4 regions of the Desulfobaculum sp. SPO524 genome follow, and region 4 is predicted to be linked to each of the others. Evidence: riboswitches for the same ligand, from Rfam matches in the RefSeq annotation. Region 4 holds a riboswitch; each other region holds the start of a gene.
The links. A riboswitch is a leader RNA that binds a small molecule or an ion and turns the genes downstream of it on or off. The one in region 4 is predicted to bind cobalamin.
Positions count from the first base shown of each region.

Region 1: linked by a shared signal. The riboswitch ahead of ACI3L3_RS14515 (anaerobic ribonucleoside-triphosphate reductase activating protein) and the one ahead of ACI3L3_RS09320 (sirohydrochlorin cobaltochelatase) in region 4 are both predicted to bind cobalamin.
Region 2: linked by a shared signal. The riboswitch ahead of ACI3L3_RS07645 (ribonucleoside triphosphate reductase) and the one ahead of ACI3L3_RS09320 (sirohydrochlorin cobaltochelatase) in region 4 are both predicted to bind cobalamin.
Region 3: linked by a shared signal. The riboswitch ahead of metE (5-methyltetrahydropteroyltriglutamate--homocysteine S-methyltransferase) and the one ahead of ACI3L3_RS09320 (sirohydrochlorin cobaltochelatase) in region 4 are both predicted to bind cobalamin.

Region 1 covers NZ_JBJDSB010000005.1:37,840-44,957, forward strand. Annotated here, with positions in the region: gene phnC (phosphonate ABC transporter ATP-binding protein) at 1-439, opposite strand, end outside; gene phnD (phosphate/phosphite/phosphonate ABC transporter substrate-binding protein) at 532-1,545, opposite strand; gene ACI3L3_RS14505 (iron-containing alcohol dehydrogenase family protein) at 1,894-3,024, shown strand; gene ACI3L3_RS14510 (response regulator) at 3,122-3,601, opposite strand; cobalamin riboswitch at 4,322-4,480, shown strand; gene ACI3L3_RS14515 (anaerobic ribonucleoside-triphosphate reductase activating protein) at 4,546-5,295, shown strand; gene ACI3L3_RS14520 (ribonucleoside triphosphate reductase) at 5,195-7,118, shown strand, end outside.
Region 2 covers NZ_JBJDSB010000002.1:440,006-447,123, reverse strand. Annotated here, with positions in the region: gene ACI3L3_RS07660 (hypothetical protein) at 1-48, shown strand, start outside; gene ACI3L3_RS07655 (hypothetical protein) at 42-239, opposite strand; gene ACI3L3_RS07650 (hypothetical protein) at 523-771, opposite strand; gene ACI3L3_RS07645 (ribonucleoside triphosphate reductase) at 823-2,901, opposite strand; cobalamin riboswitch at 3,071-3,230, opposite strand; gene ACI3L3_RS07640 (class I SAM-dependent methyltransferase) at 3,476-4,096, opposite strand; gene ACI3L3_RS07635 (single-stranded DNA-binding protein) at 4,542-5,051, opposite strand; gene ACI3L3_RS07630 (hypothetical protein) at 5,089-5,448, opposite strand; gene ACI3L3_RS07625 (biotin attachment protein) at 5,457-6,107, opposite strand; gene ACI3L3_RS07620 (carboxyl transferase domain-containing protein) at 6,181-7,118, opposite strand, start outside.
Region 3 covers NZ_JBJDSB010000002.1:1,240,069-1,247,186, reverse strand. Annotated here, with positions in the region: gene ACI3L3_RS11065 (ATP-binding protein) at 1-1,583, opposite strand, end outside; gene ACI3L3_RS11060 (ABC transporter substrate-binding protein) at 1,561-2,790, opposite strand; gene metE (5-methyltetrahydropteroyltriglutamate--homocysteine S-methyltransferase) at 3,063-5,333, opposite strand; cobalamin riboswitch at 5,465-5,654, opposite strand; gene ACI3L3_RS11050 (BCCT family transporter) at 5,950-7,118, opposite strand, start outside.
Region 4 covers NZ_JBJDSB010000002.1:826,993-834,110, forward strand. Annotated here, with positions in the region: gene ybgF (tol-pal system protein YbgF) at 1-427, opposite strand, end outside; gene ACI3L3_RS09300 (PLDc N-terminal domain-containing protein) at 424-654, opposite strand; gene lspA (signal peptidase II) at 693-1,175, opposite strand; gene ileS (isoleucine--tRNA ligase) at 1,270-4,092, opposite strand; gene ACI3L3_RS09315 (hypothetical protein) at 4,219-4,719, opposite strand; cobalamin riboswitch at 4,948-5,181, shown strand; gene ACI3L3_RS09320 (sirohydrochlorin cobaltochelatase) at 5,432-6,226, shown strand; gene ACI3L3_RS09325 (FecCD family ABC transporter permease) at 6,248-7,118, shown strand, end outside.

The sequences.
Region 1 (7,118 bases), on a different contig from region 4:
TGGCGAATTCCAGCAGGCCCACGCTGTCCAGCAGGTGGAATGCCCTTTCGATGTCATCCTTGGGGTACTTGCGCAGCCATGCACGCCATACAGGCAGATAGCCAAGGCGACCACACAGCACGTTTTCCATCACGGACAGACGCTCAACGAGGTTGAACTCCTGAAACACCATGCCGATGCGGCGGCGGGCGGCGCGCAGGTTGCTGCCGGAGAGGTTGGTGATGTCCAGGCCGGAGATGCTGATGCTGCCGCTGGTGGGATCGATGAGCCTGTTGATGCAGCGGATGAGGGTGGACTTGCCCGTACCGGACGGGCCGATGATGGCCGTGGTGGATCGTCCGCTCACTTCAAAGGAAATGCCTTTCAATACAGGCTTTCCCGCTACATATTCCTTTACCAGGTTGTCGATGCGCAAGGAGCGCTCTGAGTCATTCTTCATAGGTACGCTGTTCCAGTTCTTTACACGTATGAACCCGGAAAGGCCTTGGCCTTTCCGGGTTTTCACTCCGTCACGCCAAAAGGCGATCGGGTTTAGTTCTTTTTCTTCGCCCGCTTGGCGGCTTCCTTGGCGGCCATCTTCTTCAGGCCATCCTTGTTGTAGTAGGTGCCGGTGGATTCCGCGATGTCGCGGATGATCTTCCAGTCAGCCATGTAGGTGACGGGATAGAAGCGGTCGGCGCCCTTGAAGTTTTCCTGCATTGCAGGCGGGAAGCGGTACGTGTGGAACGCGCCAACAATCTTCTGCACCAGTTCGGGCTTCAGGTTGTGCGCGTAGCCAAAGGAAGAGGTGGGGAACTTGGCGCTGCGGTAAATGATGCGGAAGTCGTCGCGGTCGATACGGCCGGCTTCGGCCATGCGGTCGAACACGTCGGAGGCGACGGGAGCGGCGTCGTAGTCACCGTGGGCAACGCCCATGATGGACTGGTCGTGCTTGCCGGAGTACATCACGCGGTAGTCCTTATCCGGGACAAGGCCTTCCTTGGGGAAGAGCGCGCGAGGAGCGAGGTTGCCGGAGTTGGAGGAAGCGGACGTGTGCGCCACGACCTTGCCCTTCAGGTCCTCCAGCTTCTTGTAGGGGCTGTCGGCGCGGACGATCATGATGAGGTTGTAGCCCTGGAAGCCGTCGGCGTAGCCCTTAACGGCCATGGGCACAAAGCCGGCCAGATTCACGGCAAAGCCGGTGGGGCCGGTGGAGAAGCCAGCGATATGCAGGCGACCGGAACGCATGGCCTCAACTTCGGCGGCGTTGGACTGCACGGTGTAGTACACAACGCGCTTGCCGGTAGCTTTCTCAAGGTAGGCCTGGAAATCGGCGAAGGCATCCCTGTACACTGCGGGATCTTCAACAGGCGTGTAGGTAAAGACCAGGGTGCTCGGGTCGAGCCATTCGGACTCGTCCTTGGGGCTATCTGCCACCAGGTCGCCGTCCTCATCACAATACAATTCGTCAAGCTGACCACGGTTCAGGCAGTCGCCAGCAAAGGCGACACTAGCACTGGCAGCCATCAGCAGGACCAGAAGAGCGGTAAGAAATCTCTTGGCCATCAGAAACCCTCCAATCGGTTGTTTCAAACGGGACTCCGTTCTCGACTCTCGTACCGCGGCTTGAACCCCACACGCCGCGGCCTCCATTACACTGCAACACAGAGGATGCCCTGCATCCTCTTGGCGGGAATTTCCACGCCCGCCTGCGGTGCCCTTATATGATTTCCCCGCTTTTCACAAGATTATTACGATCTTGTATCGGTTTTTTCTATGGCAGGCGCATTTGCGATGCCCGCGAATTCCTGCGATGGTTTCTGCCCATTTTTTGATTCAATCCCCGGCGGCCAATGCCGCGCCCAAGCTGGCGCGGTCCATCACCAGCGCCGCCCTGACGACGGAGGAGACGTTATGCCCCTTATGCAATTGCCCCAGCTGCTCAGCACGCCCCGCACCACCGCCACCGCCCCCGGAGCGCTGTCCTCGCTCTTTACCCATGCGGCGCGGTTCGGGCCACGGGGCGTGCTTGTCCATGGGGCGAGCCTTGCCGCATCCGGCGCACTGGCCCGCCTGCTTGGCGACTGCCCCGGCGATATGGATTGCCGCGCATGGCAGCATCCCGGCGGCGAGCCCACCCTCCATCAGCTAACCGACCTGCTCTGCGCCGCGCGCGAGCACGGTGCGGACTGGATTGCCGCTGTGGGCGGCGGTAGTGTGCTGGACATCGCCAAAGGCTGCGCCGGGCTTTATCACCAGACCGGCGATGTGCAGCAGTACCACGATGGCGAAACCATCATCGGCGACACCCTGCCCTTTATTGCCGTCCCAACCACGGCGGGTACCGGCTCCGAAGCAACGCCCGTCTCGGTGCTCACCAACACCGAAACGGGCGTCAAAAAGTCCTTCCGCAGCCCCACCATGACCGCGCAGGTGGTGCTCCTGGACGCCGAACTTCTTACCGGATGCCCGGCCAAGGTTGTGGCGTCGTCGGGGCTGGACGCCATGACGCAGGCCATTGAATCCTACACCAGCAGATACGCCACGTGGTTCTCGCAAACGCTGGCCCTGCGCGGGCTGACCCTGCTGGCGGAGCATCTGCCCCGCGCCTATGACGCCGCCACCGACGGAGAGATCCCCCTGCCCCATGCCGAGGGCATCCTGCTCGGGAGCTTCCTTGCCGGGGTGGGCTTTGCGTCCTCGCGCCTTGGGGTGGTCCATGGCCTTGCCCACCCGCTGGGCGCGCGCTTCCACCAGCCCCACGGCCTGACCTGCGGCGTCTGCCTCCCCGTTGCCATCGAACTGAACCGCGAAACCATGGGCGCGCAGTATATGGAAATGAGCGATGCCATCGGCGCAGACCTTTGGGAAACCGTCCACGCCCTGCTGGCGCACTTTGGCATCCAGAACCCCTTTTCCGGGCAAACGCTTGCCGACCGCGACGCCGTTATTGAAGAGGTGCTGGTTTCCGGGTCCACCAAGGCCAACCCGCTGCCCATCACGCGTGAGCATGTAAACTGGCTGCTGGACCGCCTGCTGGCTTAGGTCACATGGGCGGGCGCCCTCTCCATAAACGCACAAAGCCCCGAACAGTCTCCTGCTCGGGGCTTTGTGCGTGGTCTCGCCCACAGGGCATAGCGCGCTATTCCAAACGCCCTTTGCCGCGCAATGTCTCGCGAATGGTTTGGGTGACGGTCTCCCACGTCATGGGCTTGCCCACAAAGGCGTCCATCCCCGCACCAAGGAAGCGTTCCACATCCTCGTTGGTGCTGTAGGCCGTCATGGCAATGATAGGAATCTCGCAGTCCAGCACCCCGGATTCCTGCGTCCGGATGCGGCGCGTGGCCTCGTCCCCATTCATCCCCGGCATGCGGATGTCCATAAGCACCACGTCAAAACGCTGCTTGCACAGAATATCCAGTGCCTGTTGGCCGTCGCCCACGGTTGTAACGCGGTGCCCTTCCCGTTTGAGAATCATCAGCACCACGGTTTGATTGACCGGATTGTCCTCGACCAGCAGTATCTCCAGTGGCGGCAGCCCCGCATCGCGCCGCGCCGCACTGGCCTTGCCAGCCCCATTTTTCCCACGCTTTATTTCATCATCCATAACTGCCTTGGCCATGCCGTGTTTGCAGAATTGCCCCGGCCCTCTGCAAGCGCCTCCCATGCACGCCATCACACAACGCCTGTCCACCCCGTACCCAACTCTGACAAACACACGGGAATTCCAGACGTTCCCTAGTATAGAATATACATACCGTTTTTTGTCAATGTTTCGGCCAAATCTGCCTGTCCGGCGGTGGCTTACGCCACACCTTTCTCCTGCCATGCACAAGAACACTGCTATTCCAACATGTTGCAGACTTGTCCACACCACCCCGCAACGGCCAAAAGGTCTCCGCAGCGCGCAGGCCGCCTTGATTTATGACTCTTTTTCCTGTGTGGCCATCAACAGATCCCCATTGAGAATGCTTTTCAACACCCTTCTCTCTCCCCACAATCAGCCAAAACCGTCCACACCCATCCGGAATGCGCACCATCCATGCCCGCCGCGCGCGCACTTTCCTGCACCTGCGGCGCTCAGGGCGCTGTCGGCAATCTTACACTTTCCACACACCAAAGTTTATCCCCTGCTATTTCGGGCTGTTAAGAAATATACCTTGTGGACAACCATGTGGATTTTCACCCCTTTTGGGCCCTTTTTTTCTAAAACGCATGAAATACTTGCGTTTTCGACTAACCCGTCAGTTTTCCAACACCCCTTTACCTCATGGCGCTTTTGGACTATGCTTCTAGAAATTATCTGCTTTTCATAAGCACTTCAAATTACTACTGATTTTCTTCCTCTTCGAGGCGTTTCGGCACTGGTGAACCCGGTGCGAATCCGGGGCGGTTCTGCCCCTGTAACCCGCGCCGCCGCTGGCGGACATGGCGACCACCACACCGCCACCCAGCAGCCCCGCGGGAAGCCAGACCACGGTCCGAAGCACTCTAAAGAAAACGAAGCGCCAACGCGGGGCGTGGCGGCTTCGTGTCTAACTCTCCAACGCGTTAGGAATGCAGTACATGCAACCCTGGAAATCCGTTCGTGGCTTTGAACGCTTTAGCTTGTGCGACTGGCCGGGCAAAACCTGCTGTGTCATCTTTCTTGGCGGGTGCAATTTGCATTGCCCTACCTGCCACAATGCCACCATGGCATGGCACCACGACACGCTGCCGACCCTTGACCAATCCGCCATGATGCGCTTTTTGCAAAACCGCACCAAATGGCTGGACGGCGTCACCATCACCGGCGGCGAACCCACCACCGTGGACGGTCTGGAGACCATCCTCGCCGACATCCACGCACTGGGCTATGCCATCAAGCTCGACACCAACGCCATGAATCCCGGCGTGGTGGCCGACATGCTGGCAACGGGCTATGTCACCACCTTTGCCGTGGACGTCAAAGGTCCCTACGAAAAGTACCCGGCCCTTACCGGCAACGCCGTCTCCGCCGAAACGGCGCAGCACAATGTTGAGCGTATTTTCGCCATGGCGCAGGACAACCCCGGACGCTTTTACTTCCGCACCACCCGGGTGCCCCTGCTCACCGATACGGACATCGAAACGGTCCGCGGGTACCTGCCCGCCGGCTTCCCCCTCACCGAACAAAAATACATAGAACCTCGGAGGACGTCAGATGCCCAGACAGATTCTGAAACGAGACGGATGCATGGAGACGTGGTCACTGGAGCGGATTGCGAGTGCCATCCTGAAGGCGCTGCAAGCCAACGGGGTGAAGGATCCGCTGCTCTCCAAGCGACTGGCTCGTAAGGTCGAATCCAAGCTGAGCGGCATCGAAGTCGCCGAGCAAGAGCACGTGCAGGACCTCGTGGAGCAGGTCCTGATGGAATCCCGCATGTACGGGGTTGCCAAGAAATATATCATTTACCGCGAACGCCGCCGCGAACTGCGCGCCCACGACAACGCCTATCTGGATGTGAAGGACACCATCGACACCTACCTGTCGAAGGCGGATTGGCGCGTGGCGGAAAACGCGAATATGTCGCACTCCTTTCAGGGGCTGATGCTGCACCTTTCCGGCTCCATTCAGGCGCGCTATGCACTGGAGAAGTATCCGGAAGAAGTCCGTCAGGCGCACGAGCACGGCTATTTCCACATCCACGACCTGTCCTTTGGCCTTGCCGGATACTGCGCAGGCTGGAGCCTGCGCGACCTGCTGCTGGAGGGCTTCAACCTTGAGGGCCGTTCCTGCGCTGGTCCCGCGCGGCATTTTGATTCCGCCCTCGGGCAGATGGTCAACTTCCTCGGCACGCTCCAGAACGAGTGGGCCGGGGCGCAGGCCTTCAATAACGTAGACACCTACCTCGCGCCCTTTATCCGTCACGACGGGCTGGACTACGAGCAGGTGCGTCAGGCCATGCAGAAATTTGTGTTCAACCTGAACACCACCTCGCGTTGGGGCGGCCAAAGCCCCTTCACGAACATGACCTTTGACCTCACCTGCCCCAAGCACATCCGCGACGAGGCCGTCATCATTGGCGGCAAGCTGCAGGACGCCACCTACGGCGACTTCCAGCAGGAGATGGACTGGATCAACCGCGCATTCCTTGAGGTTATGCTCGACGGCGACTACCACAAGCGCATTTTCTCCTTCCCCATCCCCACGTACAACATCACGGCGAACTTCCCGTGGGAATCGGAAATCGGCGATTTGCTCCTGAAGCTGACGGCCAAGTACGGCGTGCCCTACTTCCAGAACTTCATTAATTCCGACCTGGACCCCGAGGACGTTCGCTCCATGTGCTGCCGCCTCAAGATGGACCTGCGCGAACTGCGCAAAAAGGTCGGCGGCCTGTTTGGCGCGGGCGACCTGACCGGCTCCATCGGCGTGGTGACCCTGAATCTGCCCAAGCTGGCCTATCTGGCGCAGGGCGAGGAAGACTTCCTCGACATCATCACCGAGTACGCCACCATGGCGCGCGACTCGCTGGAGTTCAAACGCAAGCTCATCAACGACAACCTTGAGCGCGGCATGTTCCCGTGGTCCCAGCGCTACCTGAAAAACGGCTTTGACGGCCACTTCTCCACCATTGGACTGGTGGGCGGGCACGAAGCCTGCCAGAACCTCTTGGGCAAAGGCATTGAGACCGAAGCAGGCACCCGCCTGATGCAGCGCGTGCTGGAGCACCTGCAGGAGCTGACCTCCAAGTTCCAGGAGGACACCGGCCACCTGTACAATCTGGAAGCCACCCCGGCCGAGGGCACCAGCTACCGCCTCGCCAAGATTGACAAGCAGCTGTACAAGGAAATCAATTCCTCGGGCAACGGCGTGCCGTACTACACCAACTCCACGGCCCTGCCCGTCGGCATCTCCAACGACGTGGTCTTCGCTCTGGAGCATCAGGACAAGCTCCAGCCGATGTATACCGGCGGCACCGTGTTCCACACCTACCTTGGTGAAGCCGTCTCCGACACCACAGCGCTCAAGAACTTCATCGTCAAAACCTTCACCAATACGAAGCTGCCCTTCCTGTCCATTACGCCCACGTTCTCCATCTGCAACGAGCATGGGTACATTGCCGGAGAGCACTTCACCTGCCCCACCTGCGGTCAGGATGCCGAGGTCTACACCC
Region 2 (7,118 bases), 390 kb from region 4:
GCACAGCGCTCCCGCACGGCCTTTTTTCCGGCCCCGCCCCCTCAGTGAGACACACCGTCCTTCAGGTCAAAAACAAACTTGTCCTCAACCGGGGCGTTCTCATAGTCCGTCCACCTCAGGTCGATCTTTTCAGCCATCAGCCAGCGGATCACTTCCGCGTGGCTCTGCGGGATACCCGGGTACTCGACAACTTTCGTAATCACCTCGTTAAACACCGTGATTTCGACTGCTATCTTCATCCTGTCCCCCTGGTGAAGCTTGTGCCGCGCGCCCTCGCCAGCGCGCGGCGGACGTATCGACTCCCATCAAGGGTAACGCAATTCGCGGCTGTTCGAAATCCGAAATACACCGATGGGACAAGGCTTTTCCCACGCTCAACACATTTTGGAGCAAAAGCTGAACAATTCCGGCCGCCCCGTTGCGGCAGAAATCTGCGCCCCTTCCCTGCTGGGGCAGCACGCAAAAAGGGCCGGGAGGATATATCCTCCCGGCCCTTTGGTATGGCGGTATGGCGCGGGCAACTTAGCTGCACTCTCCGTTTCCATCGCCGTTGCCGTTTTTCTCGGCCAGCTCATGGATTTCGTCGAGGGTTTTGCCGCGCGTGGTGGCAAGGCGTTGCCACTTTTTCTTTTCCTTTTTCAGCGCCTCCACGGTCTGCAACAGGTCGCGAATGGTATGCGCGGGGTAGCCGTGCTTGGCGTACTGCCCCTTTCGCAATTCTTCATCGTTACGCTGCCGGAGGGCGCGCAACTGCTGCGCACTGAGTATCATGCATGAACTCCTGTGAAAACGCTCTCGAAAAGGCCGCTGCTCTCGCCCGTGCTAGGCGCTGCACTCGCAACCGCAGAAGGACTCCATAGCGTATTCCTTGCGGTCGCGGTACTCTTCCTGCTTGCCCTTGTTCCAGCGGTTCACGGGGCGGTAGTAGCCCACAACGCGGGTGTAGACTTCCGTATCCTCACCGCAGGTGGGGCAGGAGAAGTGCTCGCCGAAGATGTAGCCGTGCTCCTTGCACACCGAGAAGGTGGGCGTCACCGAGATATACGGAATCTTGGTGTTGGACATGGCGCGGATGAGGTAGCTCTTCACGCTTTCCTCGGAGGGCGCGGCCTCGCCGAGGAAGGTATGGAACACGGTGCCGCCGTTATACACGGTCTGCAGCTCGTTCTGGTGCTCCAGCGCGGTCACCACGTCGGAGGTGATGCCTACGGGCAGCAGCGTGGAGTTGGTGTAGTACGGCACATCCTGACCGGAGGTCTTGATGTCTTCGTACAGGTCCTTGTCGATTTTTGCCAGACGGTAGCAGGTGCCTTCGCCGGGGGTGGCCTCAAGGTTGTAGAGGTTGCCCGTCTCTTCCTGGAAGTCCACGATGAGCTGACGCAGGTGCTTCAGCGTACGGCGCATCAGGCGCAGACCGGCTTCGCTCTCGATGCCCTTGCCAAGAAGGTTCAAGCAGGCCTCGTGGCCGCCAATAACGCCGATGGTGGAGAAGTGGCCCTTGTAGCCATTCTTCAGGTAGCGGCGCGAGAACGGGAACATGCCCGCCTCAAGGTTCTGGGTGACGAGCTTGCGCTTGTACTCCAGAGAGTCCTTGGCAAGGCTGGCGTACTCGGCCACGAGGTCGAGGAAGTCTTCCTCGTTGTGGGCCAGATAGGCCAGCTTGGGCAGGTTCAGGGTGACGACGCCGATGGAACCGGTCAGGTCGCCGGCGCCGAACAGGCCACCGGTCTTCTTGCGGATTTCGCGCAGGTCCATCTGCAGGCGGCAGCACATGGAACGCACGTCCTCGGGGTTCAGGTCCGAGTTGATGAAGTTCTGGAAGTACGGCGCGCCGTAGCGGGAGGTCATCTTCAGCAGCAGCTTGCCGGACTCGGAATCCCACGGAAAGTCGGAGGTGACGTTGTACGTGGGCACCGGGAAGGAGAAGATGCGGCCGTCGGCGTCGCCCTCAAGCATCACTTCAAGGAACGCGCGGTTGATCATTTCCATTTCCTCGGCGTATTCGCCGTAGGTGGAATCCATCAGCTTGCCGCCGATGATCACGGCCTCTTTGGCCATGTGCTTGGGCGGCACGAAGTCGAAGGTAAAGTTGGTGAACGGGCTCTGGCCGCCCCAACGCGAGGTGGTGTTCAGATTGTGGAGCAGCTTCTGCATCTGCTGCTTCACATCGTGGTAGCTGAGGCCGTCCTCACGCACGAAGGGGGCGAGGTAGGTGTCCACGTTGTTGAACGCCTGCGCGCCGGCCCACTCGTTCTGCAGCGTGCCGAGGAAGTTGACAATCTGTCCGCACACGGCGTCAAAGTGCTTGGGCGGCGTGGAGGAGCAGCGGCCAGAGAGGTTAAAGCCTTCCAGCAGGAGGTCCCTCAGGCTCCAGCCGGAGCAATAGCCCGCAAGGCCGAAGGACAGGTCATGCAGGTGGAAATAGCCGTGGTTGTGGGCCTGCCGGACTTCTTCCGGGTACTTTTCCAGCACGTACCGGGCCTGAACGGAACCGGCCATGTGCAGGATGAGTCCCTGGAAGGAATGCACCATATTGGAGTTCTCGTTCACGCGCCAGTCGGAGCGGTCCAGATAGCTTTCGATCATCTTGGAGATGTCGATGTAAGCCTGATTCTGGTTGCGCATCTCGCGCCGCTTTTCGCGGTAGATGATGTAGCGCTCGGCCACGGAGTAGAGGCGGGCTTCCATCAGCACCAGCTGCACAGTGTCCTGAACGTATTCCTGCTCCGGAACGTCCACGCCTTCGGCGTCGATATGCTCGGCAACCTTGCGGGCAAGGCGCTTGCCAAGGAGCGGGTCCTTGATGCCGCTGGAATTGAGAGCCTTCAAGATGGCGCCGGCAATGCGCTCCGTGGACCAGGTTTCAAGACAACCGTCGCGTTTGAGAATCTGTTTCGGCATCGGGTCTCCGCTGACGGCACAAAGCGCCGGATCGCACACGACAAAACACATGCGACCACGATACTGCTTCAAGCCGTCGTGCCATGATTTTTACCCTGCGGCCCAAGATTTGCCGCGGGAGGGTTCGGGGGATGTATTTCTTGCCCGCCGTGGTATCCGCGTACCCCGGACGGTCAGAAACGCTTCAGGCAGGATGACTGGCTTTCCCCTCTCCGGCGCGCCGCAAAGGCACTGCCGTGAAATGCTTGGGAATACAGCGGCGGGACCGCTCCGGACTCGCACCGGATTTCCTTGGTTGCCCTGTGGGCACCTGAAGTTCACTGCGTAATGAGTGAGCGGTACCTAGCAAAAACGTATGGGGCACTCAAGGCCGAATACTGCCAAATACTGCCCAAATTCAGGGAAAATCATCAGCCCTCCACAGGGGCGAAACCCCTGCCTGGTACGGCTGACAGCGAGATGACACTCGCACCCCGCAGGATTGGCGGGCGCAATTTCCTTCAAAAAACGCCCCCGCCCATTTTCCCGAAAATTCCGCCCCATACTGAAGTGGGAATAGCGCCGCCAGCAGGGACTATTTGCGGATATCTATCCAGTGCCCATATCCGGGCTGACGCATGATGAGATACGTCTCTACGCCCGCGGCCTCCAGTATGCCGCGTAGCACATCGGGGTCGCGCCAGCGCATGCGCTCATCGTCGCTGTCCTCACGCGCCCACGCCGGGCGCATCTTCTCCACGGCCTCTTGGGGCTGGTCCCGGCTAAAGCCGCAGCCGATGAATGTGCGCCCATCAGGACGCAGCACGCGGTGCACCTCCGCAAGGACGCGGCTCCGGTCCGCCCAGAAGGGGATGGACCCGCGGCTGATGACAAAGTCCACACTCCCCGCCGCCAACGGCAACGCATGCACATCCACCGCCACAAGGGACAGGCGCTGGGAAGTCACGCCGTGCCGCTGACCATTTTCGCGGGCCAGACCAAGCGCCCCGGCGTTGTTGTCCACGCCCACAAAGCGCATGCGCGTCAGTTTTGCCATCTCAATGGCAAGGGCCGCGCCGCCGGTGCCAAGGTCGAGGCACAGGCCCTGCGTCAGTTCAAAATCCGCCACAACCTGCCGCGCAAGGCGCGGATACTCCGCCGCAAAACGGTGGGATTCATCGTAGCGGTAGAACGACATATCGCGGGGTGCGGGCATGACTCCTCCTTGCGCCAAAGCGTTTGGAAAGCTCAATCATTACGCTACGCTTCCCTGCGCCTTCGCACAAGTGGGCAACAGAATTTGGAGGTGTTTCCCGCGCTGGCCCGGCATGCGGCGTTTTCCTCGGAATGACGCACAGGATGCCGCGCGGCGCACCCGCGCGCTGTACGTGGCGCCCCGCCCTCTCGGCCCGCCACCGCCCTCTGGAGCGGCGGTGGTGAAGGACGCCACCTTGCCTCAAGAGCGGACAAAAAAGGCCTAGATACTCCTCGCGTACCGGAACGGAATTGTCGTCGAGCGCCGACTGTCTCCCCCCACAGCGGGTGGAACTTTCGCTCTGGCGCGTCAGGCGCATCGCCCCTCGGGCCGAAAGCCCAAAAAAAGAGGGCGACATCGCTGTCGCCCTCCCAAATGCCTTATATGGCACCTACCGCTTCGCGGTTTAGAACGGCACATCATCCATGCCGGATGCCTCGGACGGGAATGCCGGGCCGAGGTCTTCAGCAGGCTGCTGCTGTTGCTGCTGCGGCTGCTGTTGCTGGCCGCCCCACTGCTGGGACTGCTGCTGCGGCTGAGCCTGCTGCTGGCGCGGAGCGTCGTAGCCGCCCTGCTGCTGCGTATTCCGGGAGTCCAGGAACTGCACGCGCTGGGCCTTGACTTCGGTGCTGTAGCGGTCATTGCCGTCCTGACCCTGCCACTTGCGCGTCTGCAGGCTGCCCTCAACGTACACGAGGCTGCCCTTGCGCAGGTAGTTGGCGCAGGGTTCGGCCTGACGGCCAAAGACGACGACGGAATGCCACTCGGCTTTGTCCACGCGCTCGCCCTGCTGGTTGGTGTAGGACTCGTCCGTTGCCATACGCATGTTCACGATGGGCTGGCCGGCCTGCGTGTAGCGCAGCTCGGGGTCACGACCAAGACGGCCGATAAGCATTACCTTGTTCAAAGAAGCCATGAGACTCTCCCGATTTCGTTTTCGTTTCTATCCCCGGCTATTTGGGTGCCGGAGCTTTCTCTTCCAGTGCGTCCAGGGCGTCTTCCAGCCGCACGCTGATGGCGTTAGCTTCCCCGGGATTCCAGTCGCCGAGGGCGGCGTCCAGATTGGCGACGAGGCCAAGGGCCGTATCCAGCCCCTCTCGCAACGTCGCCTTCAGTTCCTTGTCTTTAAGGCCAAAACGCACCTGGTCGTCAAGGGCTGTGACCAATTCCACAACCCCAGGCTGGCCGCCTCCGGCGGTCACCGGAGCGTCCGTTTCCGGCCATGCAATGGCAAAAAGTCTGGGCCACGCACGTTTTACGTCGTCCGGATACGGCGTGGAAGCCGAAACACGAATCTGAAGAATTTTGCCCACGGCGTCTCCTAGTTATGTTCTTCCCACTCACCCTGCACGCGGTTGACCACGTCCTGAATGACGGGGAGCAGGTCCTCGGGGCACACACCGATGAGCGGCGCGCCCGCGGGGACGGATTCGTTGTGCTTAAAGTACAGCGCGTAGATAAGGCCTTCCGGACCGCTGTACGGCAACGGCGCCTCACGCTTCATGCGCGACATGATGAACAGGTCCATGCCTTCGCGCACGCGCACGCTCTTGCAGCCCGAGGCCTTGACCTTGGTATCCACATCCGGGGTGAAGTAGTACTTGGCCTGCTCCGGGGCGTGGAACAGGTGCAGCGTCTTCTTGAGAATAGCGGCGATGACTTCTTCCTTGGTCAGGTAGTGGCGCAGGGTACACAGCAGCGTCCCCTCCTCCACAAACTGCCCGGAGTGCTCAAGGCATACGGCGTCCACCTCGCCCTTGAGGGGGGCGTGGATGGGCTTTTTGGTATTTTCACGCTCAAGGTAGGCGAGCAGCGTTCCCGGCTTCTCATCCCACGTTCCGGACACGCCGGAAACCTGGGTGGCTGTCTCGGTCACTACGTACTCGACCACTCCGGTATGCGGTGCTCTGACCTCCACCATCTCATAGGGGGAGGCTTTCATTTCTTCCAGAAGAGCCTTGACGTCTGTCACGAGAGTGTCCTCTTGCGGTTCGTATGACGTTGACCGGAGCGGAAGCAGCGGGCCGCTTCCGCTCCGAGAGTGTCTATCTGTAGTACAGGTTGCGGCCACCCATGGTCAAAAGGGCCTGCTGGAGGTTCTTGCGAATCTCCCTGCGGTCCCAGATGCCCTGAATATGCCCGCGTGAAAGCGCCTGATGGCAGTCGTGGTAGTTGGGCGGAATGTCGATGCCCGTGGTCTCCTTGATAACGCCGGGCCCGGCAAAGCCGATGTTCGAGGAACGCACCGCGAACTGATACGGCGAGCAGCCAAGGAAGCTGGCCACAGGACCGGCGTAGGAGTTGGTGTCGTACAGCACCAGATACAGACCACCGGCTTCAATGTAGCGCCGCACGGCCATGGTGCATCGCGGCATCTGGATGACGCCGTTGACGCCCTCCTGAATGCGGATGCCTGCCGTGCCGTGCACGTAAGCGATGAAGGGGTAATGCTTCTTGCGCGCACGCTCGGCGGCGCGGATGAACTTCTCGCCCTCTGCCGCGCCAACGGAGCCGCCGCGGAAGTCCGCGATGAGCATAGCCACAACGCAATTCACGCCATGGATGCGCGCCTCAAAGGTGGTGCAGCCGCTCTTTTTGCCCGTCTTGGCCTTGGCCTTCTCAATCTTGGCGTCCAGCCCGTCGAAATCCAGCGGATTGCCGGCTTCGATGTTGCGGTTGAACTCATAGATGGAGTTCTGGTCAAAGACGTTGTGCAAGTACCACTGGTACTCCATGCGGAAGTGGTGCCCACAGGTGGAGCACACGCCGCCGAAGTCGCCAAAGAGGTCCGGGGCCCACAGGTCCACACAGCCATGCGTGGCGCTGTTTGGGCAGGTGACGGCGCGGTCTTCGCGCGCCTGCGGGCTGACATAGTAGGTGCCGTTGCCCGTATCGCATTCCTCATCCCAGCAGGACAGCTCGGTGAGGCTCTTTTCCGTTTCCGTATCAATAGCGGTTTCGCCCTCGCCTTCGGAGATGCGGT
Region 3 (7,118 bases), 410 kb from region 4:
TCAGCGGCGGTGTCGATGGCGTTGAGGTGCTCCGTCTCCATGCCGTTTTCCCGGCACCTTTTGGCCAGAGCGTCATACGCGTCCAGCACTTCGGAAATATCCTCAAAGGCTTCCTTGATGAATCGGACGCTGTCGCTGACGAATTGAATGGGCGTGTTGATTTCATGCGCGATGCCTGTGGCGAGTTCGCCGATAGATTCCAGCTTCTGCGCGGTGTTGAGTCGCCGTTCAAGGGTTTTGCGCTCCGTTATGTCCATAAGAATGACGCCGATGTGGTCCTCGCCCTGAATTTCCATAGGCACGAGGTAGCGCGCCAGCGGGAACTTGGAGCCATCGGGGAGGGTGCCTACGCCTTCACAGTAGCGGGTTTCGATGGTGCCGGGGCAGAAGAATTGCTGCGCATCGTCGGGCTGGCCTGCAAAGGCGGCTTCGCAGGGTTGGCCGTTCACGGCTTCCGGAGTGGTGGAGAACATGCCGTGCAGAATAGAGTTTGAGCGGATGATGGTCCGCCCCTTGGGATCAATGATGTAGAATGCGCCGCCAATGCCCGCCAGCAGGGCGGAAACAAGCTGATTGCCTTCCCGTGCAACCATTTCTGCTTCGGCGCGTTCGCGGACTTCAATTGTGAGTTGATCTTGGCGTTTTTGTAGCTCTCTGGTGCGTTCCTGCACTTTTTCCTCCAGCTTTGCGCTGAGGGCTTGGAGTTTTTCGTGCGGCACAAGGATGGCCCTGCGGCTGATGGTGAGGACGATGACCACGATGAGGACAGTGCCTCCAACCAGTGCGCCTGCGAGCAGGGTGACGAGGTACGTCACCTGTCTGTTGACGACGCTGCTGCTCATTTCCTGCCGCAGGGTGATGCCTGGAAATGACGAGTCGACCTCTGTCACGACGACGGGCGGTGCGGCTTTGCCTTCCTGAAAGACTGGCACACCGTCGTAGACGATGGAGACGGCCATTTCGTCGAGGGTGGATTCCGTGAATTCGCCAAGGAACATGGGGATGAGCGCTGTCAGCACACCTTCGGGGCGTCCCTGATACCGGATGGGAAGGGCAAGCCGCCAGTAAGATCCTGCGCCGCCAGCCATGGTAACGACATCAACGTGCGAGGCGGCTTCCTCCTGCATCAGGGCTGCAAAGTGTTCGCCCTGTGGCGCATGTTCTGCAAGTGGGGCGGTGCTGTGAATGATATTTCCCTGAAAATCCTGAAAAATGATGGTGGCGGAGCCTTCCAAGAGCGAGAAGGAATCTATGGTGTCGATGGCGCTGGCCTTGCTGAGCGTAGGGTTCATGGCGCCGGTGATGATGGCTGGCTGCTTGGCAAGAAACTGGAGCAGGCTCAGTCTGCTGTTGAGGTAGAAGTCCAGATTCTGCTTTCTGTCGGTCAACTCGCTTTTCATGTGGGTGTGTTGCAGGTCGGTCATAGCGCCGCCGATGAAAAAGACGATAACCGCGACACCGGAGAGCGTTTGCAGGACAAAGAACACGATGATGGACCACGTCAGCACCCGGGAGAGCGACGGACGGCCCGCATCATCTGTGGAAAGCGGGTGGTCGGCGTTAGGGGATGAGGATGATTTCATTGTGTCTTCCATATTGGCCGAAGGTCAGGTCCTGCGCGCCAAGGGCCTCGTGGGCGTCGGGCGCGTCTGGGGAATATGGGGTGAAGGGGTGCGTGTATGTTTTGATGAGGCCCTGCACAGGAGCGTGAAGGTGCTCCAAGGCATGTTTGGTTTGCTGGCGGATGGCGGCGATGTTCTCGGGTGTTTTGCCTGCGAGCTCTACCTGTTTGGTGGCCTCGATGAGCAGCCGCGTCAGGTCGTAGGCATGGACGAAGCCTGTCGGCGCTGTGATGTCCTCCGGCGTGGCAACGTCGGCAAAGAGCGCTGTCGCCTTTGCGAAAACCTGCCGCGCAAGGGCGTTGTCTCGTATGTTGAGGAAAGAGAAGCGCGTTTGCAGGAATTCAATATCAAGCTGCGCGCGCAGTGCCGGTGTGATGACATGGGGGAAGTCGCCGCCGGTGATGCCCCAGTGGCTGATGATGGGGCGGCGCAGCGCGGGGGACAGCTCGAGCATTGCCTGACAGAAGACAATTCCTTCAGGAGCATTGCCCACAAAGATGATGACGTCCGCCCCTGCGGTGACCACGTCGCGGAGCATGATTTTGGCGGCGGGCACGCTGATGCCCCAGTTGAACAGTTTGGTGACGGCCGGAGAGGCTCCATGCGCGGCCAAGGCGTTGACCATGATCTTTTCGTTGGAGAATCCCCATCCGGTTTTTTCCAGCAGCAGGGCGGGGCGGGTGAAGCCGCGCTGGGCAATGGCGCGGTTGATGATGACTTTTCCGGCCTTGGTGTCGTCTACAGAAAGGCGGAAGACCCAGTTTGGGCCACTTTTGGGGCGCGTGATAGGGCCTGCGGCGGCCCACGGGTTGAGCAGCAGAATCCCGCTGTCGTTGATGAAAGAGAGGTTCGTCAGCACGGGCGGAGAGTGCAGGCCACAATACACTGCCAGCATATTGGGGTCTGCGGCGGCGGCTTTGAGATTGGCAAGGCTGCGCATGGCATTGCCCCGGTGGTCGAGGACGGTCAGCTCCACCGGGCGGCCAAGGAGTGTGTTGTGGACTTCTGCCAAGGCGGTTTTGATGCCGCGTTCAATGGCGGTTGTGGATTCCTGCGCGCTTGACCTGTCGGCGTCGAGATAGATGCGGAGCGGCTCGGCAGCATGCAGTGCGGATGGGGCCGCGCCACAGAGCACGATGGTGAGAAGCAGGGCAAGAGCACAACGCATGGAATACACCTCCATACTCTCTATACACTCATTTTTGAGGTGATGACGCAAGGAAAGAGTTCAAGAGGCATCGCCGTGTATGGGCGTTCTTTGTGCGAGTTTCGCGTCGGTAGTGGGGCTGTATTCTGTGCGGATGGCTTGGGCTGTGGCCCTACGGCTGCGGATGCGAAGGGGGGAGGGAGTGAGACAAAAAGCGCGGCCTGCTTCCCTGCTCAGGGGACAGGCCGCGCACAAGGCATGGCGGCATCCTCGCGGATGCGACCAAGGTGGTGCTACTGGCCGCGCAGCTGCTTGGCGGCTGTAACCATGTTTTCAAGAGAGGCGAGAGTCTCGGGCCATGCGCGTGTTTTAAGGCCACAATCGGGGTTGACCCAGAGCCTTTCGGCAGGGATGCGTTGTGCGGCCTTGCGCATCAGGTCCACGATGGAATCCACAGACGGGATGTTTGGCGAGTGAATGTCATAGACGCCGGGCCCTATTTCATTGGGATAGGAGAAGTCGTCAAACACATCGAGAAGTTCCATATCGGAGCGGGACGTCTCAATGGTGATGACATCTGCGTCCATGTCGGCAATTGCCGCGATGATGTCGTTGAATTCCGAGTAGCACATGTGCGTGTGAATCTGGGTGACGTCCTGCACGCCGTTGGCGGTAATCCTGTAGGATGCAACGGCCCAGTCGAGGTAGTCGCTCCACTGCGACTTCCGCAGGGGCAGGCCTTCACGCAGGGCGGCTTCGTCAATTTGGATGACGTGAATCCCCGCCTTTTCCAGATCCAGAACTTCGTCGCGCATGGCGAGGGAGAGCTGGCGGCAGGATTGTGCGCGGGGTTGATCGTTGCGGACGAAGGACCAGTTGAGGAGTGTCACCGGGCCTGTGAGCATGCCTTTCATCGGCTTCTCCGTGAGGGATTGGGCAAAGGTGCTCCACTTCACGGTTATGGGACCGGGGCGGGAGACATCGCCGAAGATGATGGGCGGCTTGACGCACCGCGAGCCGTAGGACTGGACCCAGCCATAGGCACTGAAGGCGTAGCCCTCCAGATGCGTGCCGAAGTATTCTACCATATCGTTTCGTTCCGGTTCACCGTGTACCAGGACGTCCAGCCCGAGCTTTTCCTGCTCTGCGACGACGGTTTCGATCTGGTGGCGCATCTGCTCCGTGTAGGCCTTTGTATCGAGCTCCCCCTTGCGGAAGCGCAGTCGTGCGGCGCGGATGTCCTTGGTCTGCGGAAAGGAACCAATGGTGGTCGTTGGGTAGAGGGGAAGGTTGAGGGCGTCTTTTTGTCTGTTTCGGCGCTCATTGTACGGGCTGTTGCGGCGCCCCATCTCTGTCGTAATGGCCCGCACGCGCTCCTTCACCGTGGGATTGTGGACTCTTGTGGAGGTTTGGCGGCTGTGTATGGCCCGGGCGTTGTCGGCCAAATCGGTGGAAACGGCGTCGCGTCCTTGCGTGAGCGCTATGTCGAGAATGCGCAGTTCATCTAGCTTTTGCGTGGCGAAGGCAAGCCAGCTGCGGATTTCTGCGTCCATGGCGTCCTCAAGTTCTACGTCAACAGGAACGTGCAGCAGGGAGCAGGATGGCGCCAGCCACAGGCGATCCCCCAACTGCGTCGCCAAAGGTTCCAGCCAGTCAAGCAGTGCGGTGAGGTCGCTTTTCCAGATGTTGCGGCCGTCGATGACGCCAAGGGAGAGGACCTTGTCACCGGGGAGCGCGTCGACAATCTGAGGGACTTCCGAGCGGCCTCGCACGGCGTCGATATGGATGCCGTTGGTCGGGAGGCCAAGAGCAAAGTCGAGATTCTCCTCCAGCGTGCCGAAGTAGGTGGCAAGCAGGGACTTTACCGGGCTTGATGCAAGGCGGTTGTAGGTGGCTTCAAGCATGGCGCGCCACGAGGCGTCCAACTCCGTGACAAGAATGGGTTCGTCAATCTGGACCCACTGCGCGCCAGCCTTATGGAGCGCGTTGAGGAGCTGTTCGTAGACGGGTACGAGCCGTGGCAACAGCTTTGATTTGTCACTGTCATCCTTCGCTTTGCCGAGCCAAAGGTAGGTGACGGGGCCGATGATGACGGGCTTGGCTTGGCGTCCGTCCTTGTGAGCCTCGGCAAGCTGGTCGAGCAAGCGGTCCGCGTTCAGGGAGAAGGTGGTGTCCTTGGTGAATTCGGGGACGATGTAGTGGTAGTTGGTGTCGAGCCACTTGGTCATTTCACCGGCGTTGACGCCGTCTTTGCTTCGGTCGGCGGCGGAGCGCCCGCGCGCGATGCGGAAGTAGGCATCCAGTTCACTGCCCGGTGAGGCGGTGGCGCGGGACGGAATGTTGCCGAGGGTGAAGCTCATGTCGAGCACATGGTCATACAGCGAAAAATCGCCGACGCTAACCATGTCCAGCGTTCTTTGCTGCGCCCAGTGAGCGCGGCGCAGGGACTGGGCGGTGGAGGCAAGTTCCTGTGCTGGGAGGTCGCCCTTCCAGAACGCTTCAAGAGCCGTTTTCAGCTCTCGTTTCGCTCCGATTCGGGGAAAACCGAGAATGTGGGTAGGCATGTGGTCACTCCTTTGATGTGTGATGAACAAGGAGCAACGACCGACTGGCGCGAAGACACAATGCACAAAGAGACCCCGCCCGGTTGGGCGTGGCAAGGCGTGCATGACGAGTCAGTCCAAATCGCGAGACTGTCGTGCTCTGCCTGCAAGGGCGTCTCCTGGCTTCTGACCCTGTGCTCCACAGCCTTCCCGCATGTGAGGAATGCAGTGACTGCGAAAGGTATATGTCAGTTACAGTGGCGCGTCCGCTACGGATTTTCACCGTATTCCGTTTCCTTGCGAGGACGAGCGGGAAGAATAGCCATGTGCTTTGTTGGATGGCAAGGGAAAAGTGGAAGGCGGCGGCTCAGAGGGTGGCGGCGTTGTTTATAGAGTGTGAGAGATGGGGGATGCGGCCCAATACAAGGCCCGGAGCTGTATACACCTCTGGTAGGGCTGGCATGTGCATGGTTGCGCAGGGGGTAGAGCAGGAGTCATGCGGGGCGACGCCTTGCATACGCAGTCCGCCCCGGCTTCCTGAGGAAACCGGGGCGGGTGTGCGGTCGGCTTTGAGGGGCAAGCCGGGATGGTGTGCATCGGTCTGCGCCGCGTGGGCGCGGGCTGATGCGGCGCAGGTTTAGTCGGCCTGCGCCGGGGCGACGATGTTGGCGTCGTCCTTCAGCATGGCGCCGACGGTGGGGTCAGCGGCTGCCGGGGCGGCAATGCCAGCCTCCATGGGGGGCATTTCGGCCGGGCTTTTGTCCGTCTGGGACAGGCGGATGGAGTAGAGTTCGATTTCCTTGGCGTCCAACTTGCCGAACACCTGCTGGATGTATGCCGTGGTCTTGTAACCGAGGACGGCGAAGATAGGCATCATCGGGACGATGATCAGCACGGGGAAGGACTTCAGGATATTCAGCTGCGCGTTGATGAGCAGGAAGATAATCGGGATAACCGTCAGCAGCAGACACCAGAACAGGCGGAACATCGGGGAGACGTTGGCGTCCTTGTCCAGGTGCTTGGTGGAGATGCTGGCCAGAGAGTAGGACGTACCGTCAAGGGTGGTCACGGTGAACAGCACCATGGCAATGAGGTACACGGCGGTCATGGCCAGCGGGAACGGCGTTTCGCCGAAGATGGCTGTCACCAGCGCGGTGGGCTGGTTGTTGTTGATGAAGCCAACAGCATCAAGGGCGCCGGTGTTCATGAGGTCCATGGTGAACGTGCCGCACACGCCGAAGATGATGCTGGTGCCGAGGGTGCCCGCGCCGACCAGTACAAGGATGAGGTCGCGCAGCTTGTGGCCCTTGGCAATTTTGGTGATGAACACACCAAGGCCCGGAGAGTAGGAAATCCAGTTCGCGAGGAAGAAGATCGTCCAGTACTGCGGGAAGAAGGAGTTGCCATACGGATCGGTGTTGGTGCTCATGCGCAGGTACTCGGTGAGCATGATGCCGATGCCGTTGGTGGTGTTGTTCATGATGAGGGCCGAGGGGCCGATGATGAACACGAATCCAACAAGACCGGCGCAGATGTACACCGTGGCATTACTCAGGCGGGCCATGCCCTTCTCGATGCCGATGTAGGAGCTGAGCGAGAAGATGACGGACAGGCCAAGGATGATGCCAATGCCCATGGTCAGGCTGTCCGGGATGCCGGTCAGGTGGCTGATATTGGACGAAATCATCGGGATGCCAAGGCCGAGGGTCAGCGCCGTGGCCGCCAGCGTAGTGATGATGAACAGCAGGTCGATGAGCTTCTGCGCCCACAGGGGCAGGGCATCGTCAAACATGCTGTTGACAACAC
Region 4 (7,118 bases):
CAGGCTGTGCCGCCTGCTCGCGGGCGAGGCGTTCCTTGCGGATGGTGTCGAGGTCAACGTCCGCGCCCAGCTGGGTGGTCAGGCTGTGCCAGCCGGTCTGCACGTCGCGCACATCGCCGGACAGCGCCTTGGTGGCGTTGGTATTGGCGGCGATGGCGGCATTCTGCTCGTCCAGCCGGCGGCGCAGGGTGGCCACCTCGTCCTGCAACTCGCCCATCTCGCGGCGCATGCTCTGCACCTGCGACCAGATGTCGGCCTGTTGCGGGTCGGTCTTGGAAAGGTCGTTCACTTTGGTTTCGATGGTGTCGATGCGGACTTTTTGGTCGTAGACGCGGTTGTCCAGCGTCTTGATGTCGTCCGGATTGACGCAGGCGGTCATGGACAGGGTGGTCATGCCCAGAAGGCTGAGGGTGAGCAGGCGTTTCATGATGCGTTTCTCCGTCCACGTTTTGCTCCCCAGAGGAGGTAGATAAGGCCTCCGAAGAACGGGATGAACACGGCGATTGCCAGCCAGATGAACCTCTCCTGCGGGTAAGGGAATACGCGCCAGAAGGCGTGCCAGATGGCCCAAAAGCTCAGCGCGACGCAGACGAGGGCGCCGCCGCAAATGGCGGCGATAATTGCCGGAGGAATGGTGCTGATATCAACGAACATCGTGGTGTTTTCGCTCCTGTGTGACGTAGTGGGGTGGGCTAGGACGCCGTGTCGGATTTCACAATGGTGATGAGCATAAGGCCCACACCAAGGCAGATGCCAATGTCCGCAACATTAAACGCCGGCCAGTGCCATGCCTTGTAGTGAAAGTCCAAGAAATCGACCACCGCGCCCAGATGGACTCGGTCCACAAGGTTGCCCAGTGCGCCGCCAAGGATAAGTCCCAGTGCGGACACGGAAAGCTTGTCCGTAAAATGAGCCGTCTTCAACAGGTACATAATAGCGCCGACGGCGACAAGAGCCACAGTGATAAACAGGGTGGTCTGCCACGCGATGGCGTCGGTATCCAGAAAGCCAAAGGCCGCGCCCTTGTTCAGCACATGGACCATGTTGAAAAAGCCCGGAATGACGGCGTAGCCCTGCCACGGGGGAATGGTGGCCTGTACCCACAGCTTGGTCAGCTGGTCAAGGATAAGGACGCTGCCCGCGATGGAGAGGGCCATGGCGTATCTGTTGCGCATGGGGGTGCCGTGTGCTCCATGGTTAAAAGCCCGGACGCGGTCTGCGCCGCGCCCGGGCCAAATGAAGGCGTAAGGTGAGGGGGCCGCGCGAAAGCTATTTGCTTTCGGCTGCCATCACGGAAGCGCAGCGCGGGCACAGACCGGGGTGGTCCGTACTGGTGCCCAGCTCTTCGGAGTAAATCCAGCAGCGCTCGCACTTGTCGCCGGCTGCGGCTTCGATGCCAATCTTCAGGCCTTCTACCTCTTCGCTCTCGTAGGCGTCCGCCGGAGCGTCGGCCAGAGGTGCGGTGGTGATGGCGGAAACGATGCACATTTCGCGCAGGTTCAGACCCTCGGTCGCCAGATCGTCCAGCAGCTCTTCGCGGGCGTAGACGGTGACCTTGGTGTCCAGGCTATGGCCGATGGTGCCGGCCTTGCGTACAGGCTCGATGGCGCGGTTCACTTCGGAACGCACGGCAGCGATGGTGTCCCACTTGTGGCGCTCGGCCTCGGAGAGCAGGTACTTCTCGTCCATGGTAAAGCGCATGGCGAAGACCGTGGGCACGCCGGGGTGCAGGGCTTCCGGCAGGTGCTGGAAGGCCTCTTCCGCGGTGTAGGACAGGGTGGGCGCAATATCGCTGAGCAGAGTCATGAAGATCTGCCACAGCGCGGTCTGCGCGGAGCGGCGCTCCTGCGAGTCGGCGGCGGACACGTACAGGCGGTCCTTCAGGATGTCCAGATAGAAGGCGGACAGGTCCGTGACGCACATGTTGTGCACCGCATGGTACACGCGGTGGAACTCGAACTCGTTGTAGGAGCGCTCAATCTTCTTATGGATGGACTGGATAAGGTCCATGGCGTAGCGGTCCAGCGGCAGCATCTGCTCCGGGGCCACGGCGTTGACCTTGGGGTCGAAGTCGCCGAGGTTGCCGAGGATGAAGCGCATGGTGTTGCGGATGCGGCGGTAGGCGTCCACGAGGCGGCTCAGGATGTCGTCGGAGATGCGCACGTCAGCCTGATAGTTCTCGGAGGAAACCCACATACGCAGGATGTCCGCGCCGTACTTGTCGATGATTTCCTGCGGGGCCACCACGTTGCCGATGGACTTGGACATCTTTTTGCCCTCGCCATCCACAACATAGCCGTGGGTGAGCACGGACTTGTAGGGGGCCTTGTCGCGGGTGCCCATGGAGGCCAGCAGCGAGCTGTGGAACCAGCCGCGGTGCTGGTCGGAGCCTTCCAGATACAGGTCGGCGGGGTAGGAGCACTCGTCGCGCTGTTCCACAACGGCGGCAAAGCTCGTTCCGGAGTCGAACCACACGTCGAGGATGTCGTCTTCCTTTTCCCAGTGGTTGCCGCCGCAGTGCGGGCAGGTCAGGCCTTCGGGGACGATGTCTTCAAGGGCGGCCTCGAACCAGTAGTCACAACCGGTTTCGTGCTCCTCGAACTTGTCCACGATGTTCATGACCCAGTCGCTGTCGAACCATGCCTCGCCGCAGTCCTTGCAGAGCAGGGCCATGATGGGCACGCCCCACGTACGCTGGCGCGAGATGCACCAGTCCGGGCGCATTTCAATCATATTATGGATGCGCTCGCGGCCCCATGCGGGAATCCACTGCACGTCCTCGTCAATGGCCTTGAGGGACTTCTGGCGCAGGTCGTTGTTCTCCATGGAGATGAACCACTGCGTGGTGGCCCGGTAGATAACGGGCTGCTTGCAGCGCCAGCAATGGGGGTAGGAGTGGCTGATCTTCTCCATAGCGAGAAGGTTGCCCAGCTCCGTGAGCTTGTCGATGACGTGGGGGTTGGCCTCGTCAACGCGCAGACCCGCAAAGAATTCGACGGTGGGCAGGAAACGGCCCTCGTCGTCCAGCGGGGAGTAAATGTCCAGACCGTAGCGGTAGCCGGTCATGTAGTCATCGGGACCGTGGCCGGGGGCGGTGTGCACGCAGCCGGTGCCGCTCTCCAGCGTGACATAGTCGGCCAGCACCAGCAGGGACTCGCGGTCGTAGATGCAGTGGCGGGCCTTCAGACCTTCGAACTTTTCGCCCTTGAGGGTGGCCACGGTGGTGTACTCGTCCCAGCCGAACTTTTCGGCGCAGGAGGCCAGCAGCTCTTCGGCAAGGATGTAGAACTCGTCACCCTTTTTCACGCAGACGTAGTCGTAGTCGGCGTGGAAGGCGATAGCCATGTTGGACGGCAGGGTCCACGGGGTGGTGGTCCAGATGCAGACGAAAGTCTTTGCCGGATCGGCCTCGGGGATGATGTCCGTCACCTTTTTGTCGGTGAGGGGGAAGCGTACGAAGATGGACGGGGACGTGTGGTCCGCGTACTCCACCTCGGCCTCTGCCAGTGCGGTTTTGCAGTCGTTGCACCAGTAGATGGGCTTCTTGTTGCGGACAACGCCACCCTTCGCCATAAAGCGACCAAGCTCGCGGGCGGTGGCGGCTTCGTAGCTGGGGCGCATGGTCAGGTAGGGGTTGTCCCACGTGCCCAAAACGCCAAGACGCTGAAATTCCTTGCGCTGGGTCTTCATCCACTTTTCCGCGTAGCTGCGGCAAATCTTGCGGATGGTCAGCGCGGGGAGGTCCGTCTTGCCCTTGGCTTTGAGTTCCTGCCCGACCTTATGCTCAATGGGCAGACCGTGACAGTCCCAGCCGGGGACGTATTCGGCCTTGATGCCCTGCATGTTCTTGTGCTTGACGATGATGTCCTTAATCACCTTGTTCATGGCGGTGCCAAGGTGAATGTGCCCGTTGGCGTAGGGCGGACCGTCGTGGAGCGTGTAGCTCTCCTGGCCTTCATTGGCCTCGATCATGGTCTTGTAGACATCAGTGTCCTGCCAAAATTTGAGCGTCTTCGGCTCGTTCTGGGTCAGGTTCGCCTTCATGGGGAACTTGGTCCGGGGCAGGTGCAGGGTTTTCTTATAGTCGCTCATGGATGTGCATGTCCTCCACGGAAATTAAACAGAGTCGCCAAAATAAAGAGGACAAAGGTAACCAAGTCTCCTGCAAAGTCAAGGGCAGAGCGGCCTTGCCGCGAATCTCACCCGCGGCGTGCATTTCTATACCACAAGGCACCCCTGCGGCAGAGGCGGCGGACCGGGCGATGGCGCGGTGGGCGGGACGATAACGCCATGTTCCAGACGCTCGCCGTGGGCGTTTTTGCGTATGGCATCGACGGTGAGGGCAATAAGGCGCGAGGCAACGGTCTTGGCGATAAGCGAGTGGTCCGTGTCCGGGGTCAGCCCTGCCGGTGCGGTGACGGCGTCGTCGGCGGTCTGCGCCGGGGCGGCCTTGGCTGGTGCGGATGTGGGAGCGCCCTCGCGGCGCGGCGCCGCGCCGGGCTGGTCCGATGGTGCCTGGGCCGCGGCGTGGGTGCCCCGCGTGGTGGTGGCGGAGTAGGTGGGCGCGTTTACGGCCATGCGGACCACGTGCCGCTGGGGTTGTGCGGGCGCTATGCGGTGCTGTGTTGTCTCCGCGAAGATGGCGTGTTCTGTTTCAATGGCGGTGGAGGTGGTGAAGATGCCGCACAATGTGAGGATGATGGTCATAACGGTCCGCATAATGGCTCCAAGATGGTGAATGGTGGATGCTTTGGCGCGCATCGGTGCGCCGTGAATCTGCCTTTGCGGCTGAAAATGCATCAAGTGGGCCATTTGTGCTGTGGGGTGAAATTGTTTGGAAAAAACCGGGAGGCGGGAGTGTGGCGGCGCAATTTTGACGGCGGCTGGGCTGCGCTGGTGGGCGCTGAGTGGGTGTTTTGTGCAGTGACAAGCGCTGTGAAATCGCCTATGCTTCCCGCGTCTTGAGGTAGCCCCGTACTTGCGGGGCTTGAAGAGGGAACCCGGTGCGAATCCGGGGCGGACCCGCCGCTGTAAGTCCGGCGCCGCGCAGGCATTGCCCGCGCGGACGAGTCTTGCACCCCATACAGAGCCACTGCCACGTGCGTGCAACGCGCACCCGGCGGGAAGGCAGGGGTGGAATTCGGACGAGCCAGAAGACCTGCCTCAGGGCCTTGCGTCAGCCATGCCGGCAACGAGGGCTATTGCCTGCATGGACCTCATCCCGAATGTTCGGGGTACACCCCTGACGCACTCCGGCGCTGCGCGCCGGCTTTCTTCCTGTATTGGCAGGTGACGCCCGCCTGCGGTTTCACTGGAGCGAGTTCAAATGCTCACATCCCGTTTCTCTGGCACGCGCGTTTTCGCGCTGTGCCTCTTGGCGCTGGTCCTGTCGATTTCCACTGCATTTGCATCGCATGGTGAGGGAAAGCCTGTGAAGAAAGGTGTGCTGTTCGTGGCCTTTGGTACGAGTGTTCCTCAGGCCGACAAGGCTCTGCGCGGTCTTGAAGCCACCTTTGAAAAGAGCCACCCCGGTCTTGACGTGCGCTGGGCGTTCACGTCCAACATCATCCGCCACAAGCTGGCGAAGCAAGGCCGCGAGCTGGATTCCGTGACCACAGCGCTCTCCAAAATGTTGGATGACGGCTACACCCATGTTGCCGTGCAGTCCCTGCACACCATTCCGGGCGAAGAGTTCCACCAGAAGGTGCTCAGCGTGGTCAGCCGCTTCAGCGGTGGTCCCGGCGGTTTCCGGCAGGTCACGGTGGGCAGCCCCATGATGGCGACCGATGCCGACATGCAGGCTGTGACTGCGGCCGTTCAGTCCTCCATTCCCGCCGAGCGCAAGGCTGACGAAGCCGTTGTGCTCATGGGCCACGGCACGCATCACTCCGGCAACATTTTCTACCCCGGTCTGCAGTGGTATGTTGCCCAGAAGGACCCCAACATCTTTGTTGGCACCGTTGAGGGCACGCCCTCTCTGGACACCATTGTGGCCGAGCTGAAGGACCGTGGCATCAAGACCGCATGGCTGATGCCCCTGATGTCCGTGGCGGGCGACCATGCCCAGAACGACATGGCGGGCGACGAGGACGACTCTTGGAAGTCCGTGTTCAAGGCCAACGGCATTACGCCGAAATGTGTGTTGAAGGGCACTGCCGAGTACCCTGAATTCGCGGCCATTTGGCTTGGTCACGCCGAAGACGCCTTCGGCCGTTTGGCGCAGTAGACTGTAATGGCAGGGGGAACTATGAACGACGCGGTCCTGACGCAGACCTTTGCGCAGGAAAGTGCGGCCCGAAAACGGCGGCGCGTGCTCCTTTGCGCGCTTGCTGCGGTGTCGTGCGCATCCGTTATCGGGGGCTGTCTGTTCGGCCCCCTGCCTCTTCCCGCACGTGACGTGTTTGCGGTGTTGGCCTCTGCTCTTGGCCTGCCCGTGGATGCGCCCGCAGACCCGACGCTGTCTGTGGTGATTCTTGATATCCGGCTCTCCCGCGTGTGTCTGGCGTGGGTTGTGGGCGCGGCGCTGGCCGCCGCCGGGGCCGTGTTTCAGGGAATTCTGCAGAATATGCTGGCCGATCCGTTCACCATTGGCGTGTCCACGGGGTCGGCCTTTGGCGCTTCACTCGCGCTGTACTTCGGGCTTGCGGGCGTACACACGGTCTTTGGTCCGGGCGTTTTGCCCCTTGCGGCCATGCTTGGCGCGCTTGGCGCGCTGGCCGCTGTTCTTTCCCTTGGCCGTGTGGCCGGGCACCTGCGGCGCGAGACGGTCGTCCTTGCGGGCATTGTGGTGGCGACGTTTCTCTCCGCGCTTATTGCGCTCCTCAAGAGTTTGGACGAGGAGTCCATGTCCAGCATCGTCTTTTGGGTGATGGGCAGCTTTCAGGGGCGAAGCTGGGAGCATGTGGGCTTTGCCGTGCCGTATATGCTGGTGGGCGGCCTTGTCATTATGGCCTATGCCCGCGAGATTGACCTGTTGTCCATGGGCGACGAGCAAGCCGCCATGCTGGGCGTGAATACTGACAGGACCCGCCTTATTGTTTTGGTGGCCGCCAGCCTGCTGACGGGCGCTGCGGTGAGCGTTTCCGGCGTTATCGGCTTTGTGGGGCTGGTGGTGCCGC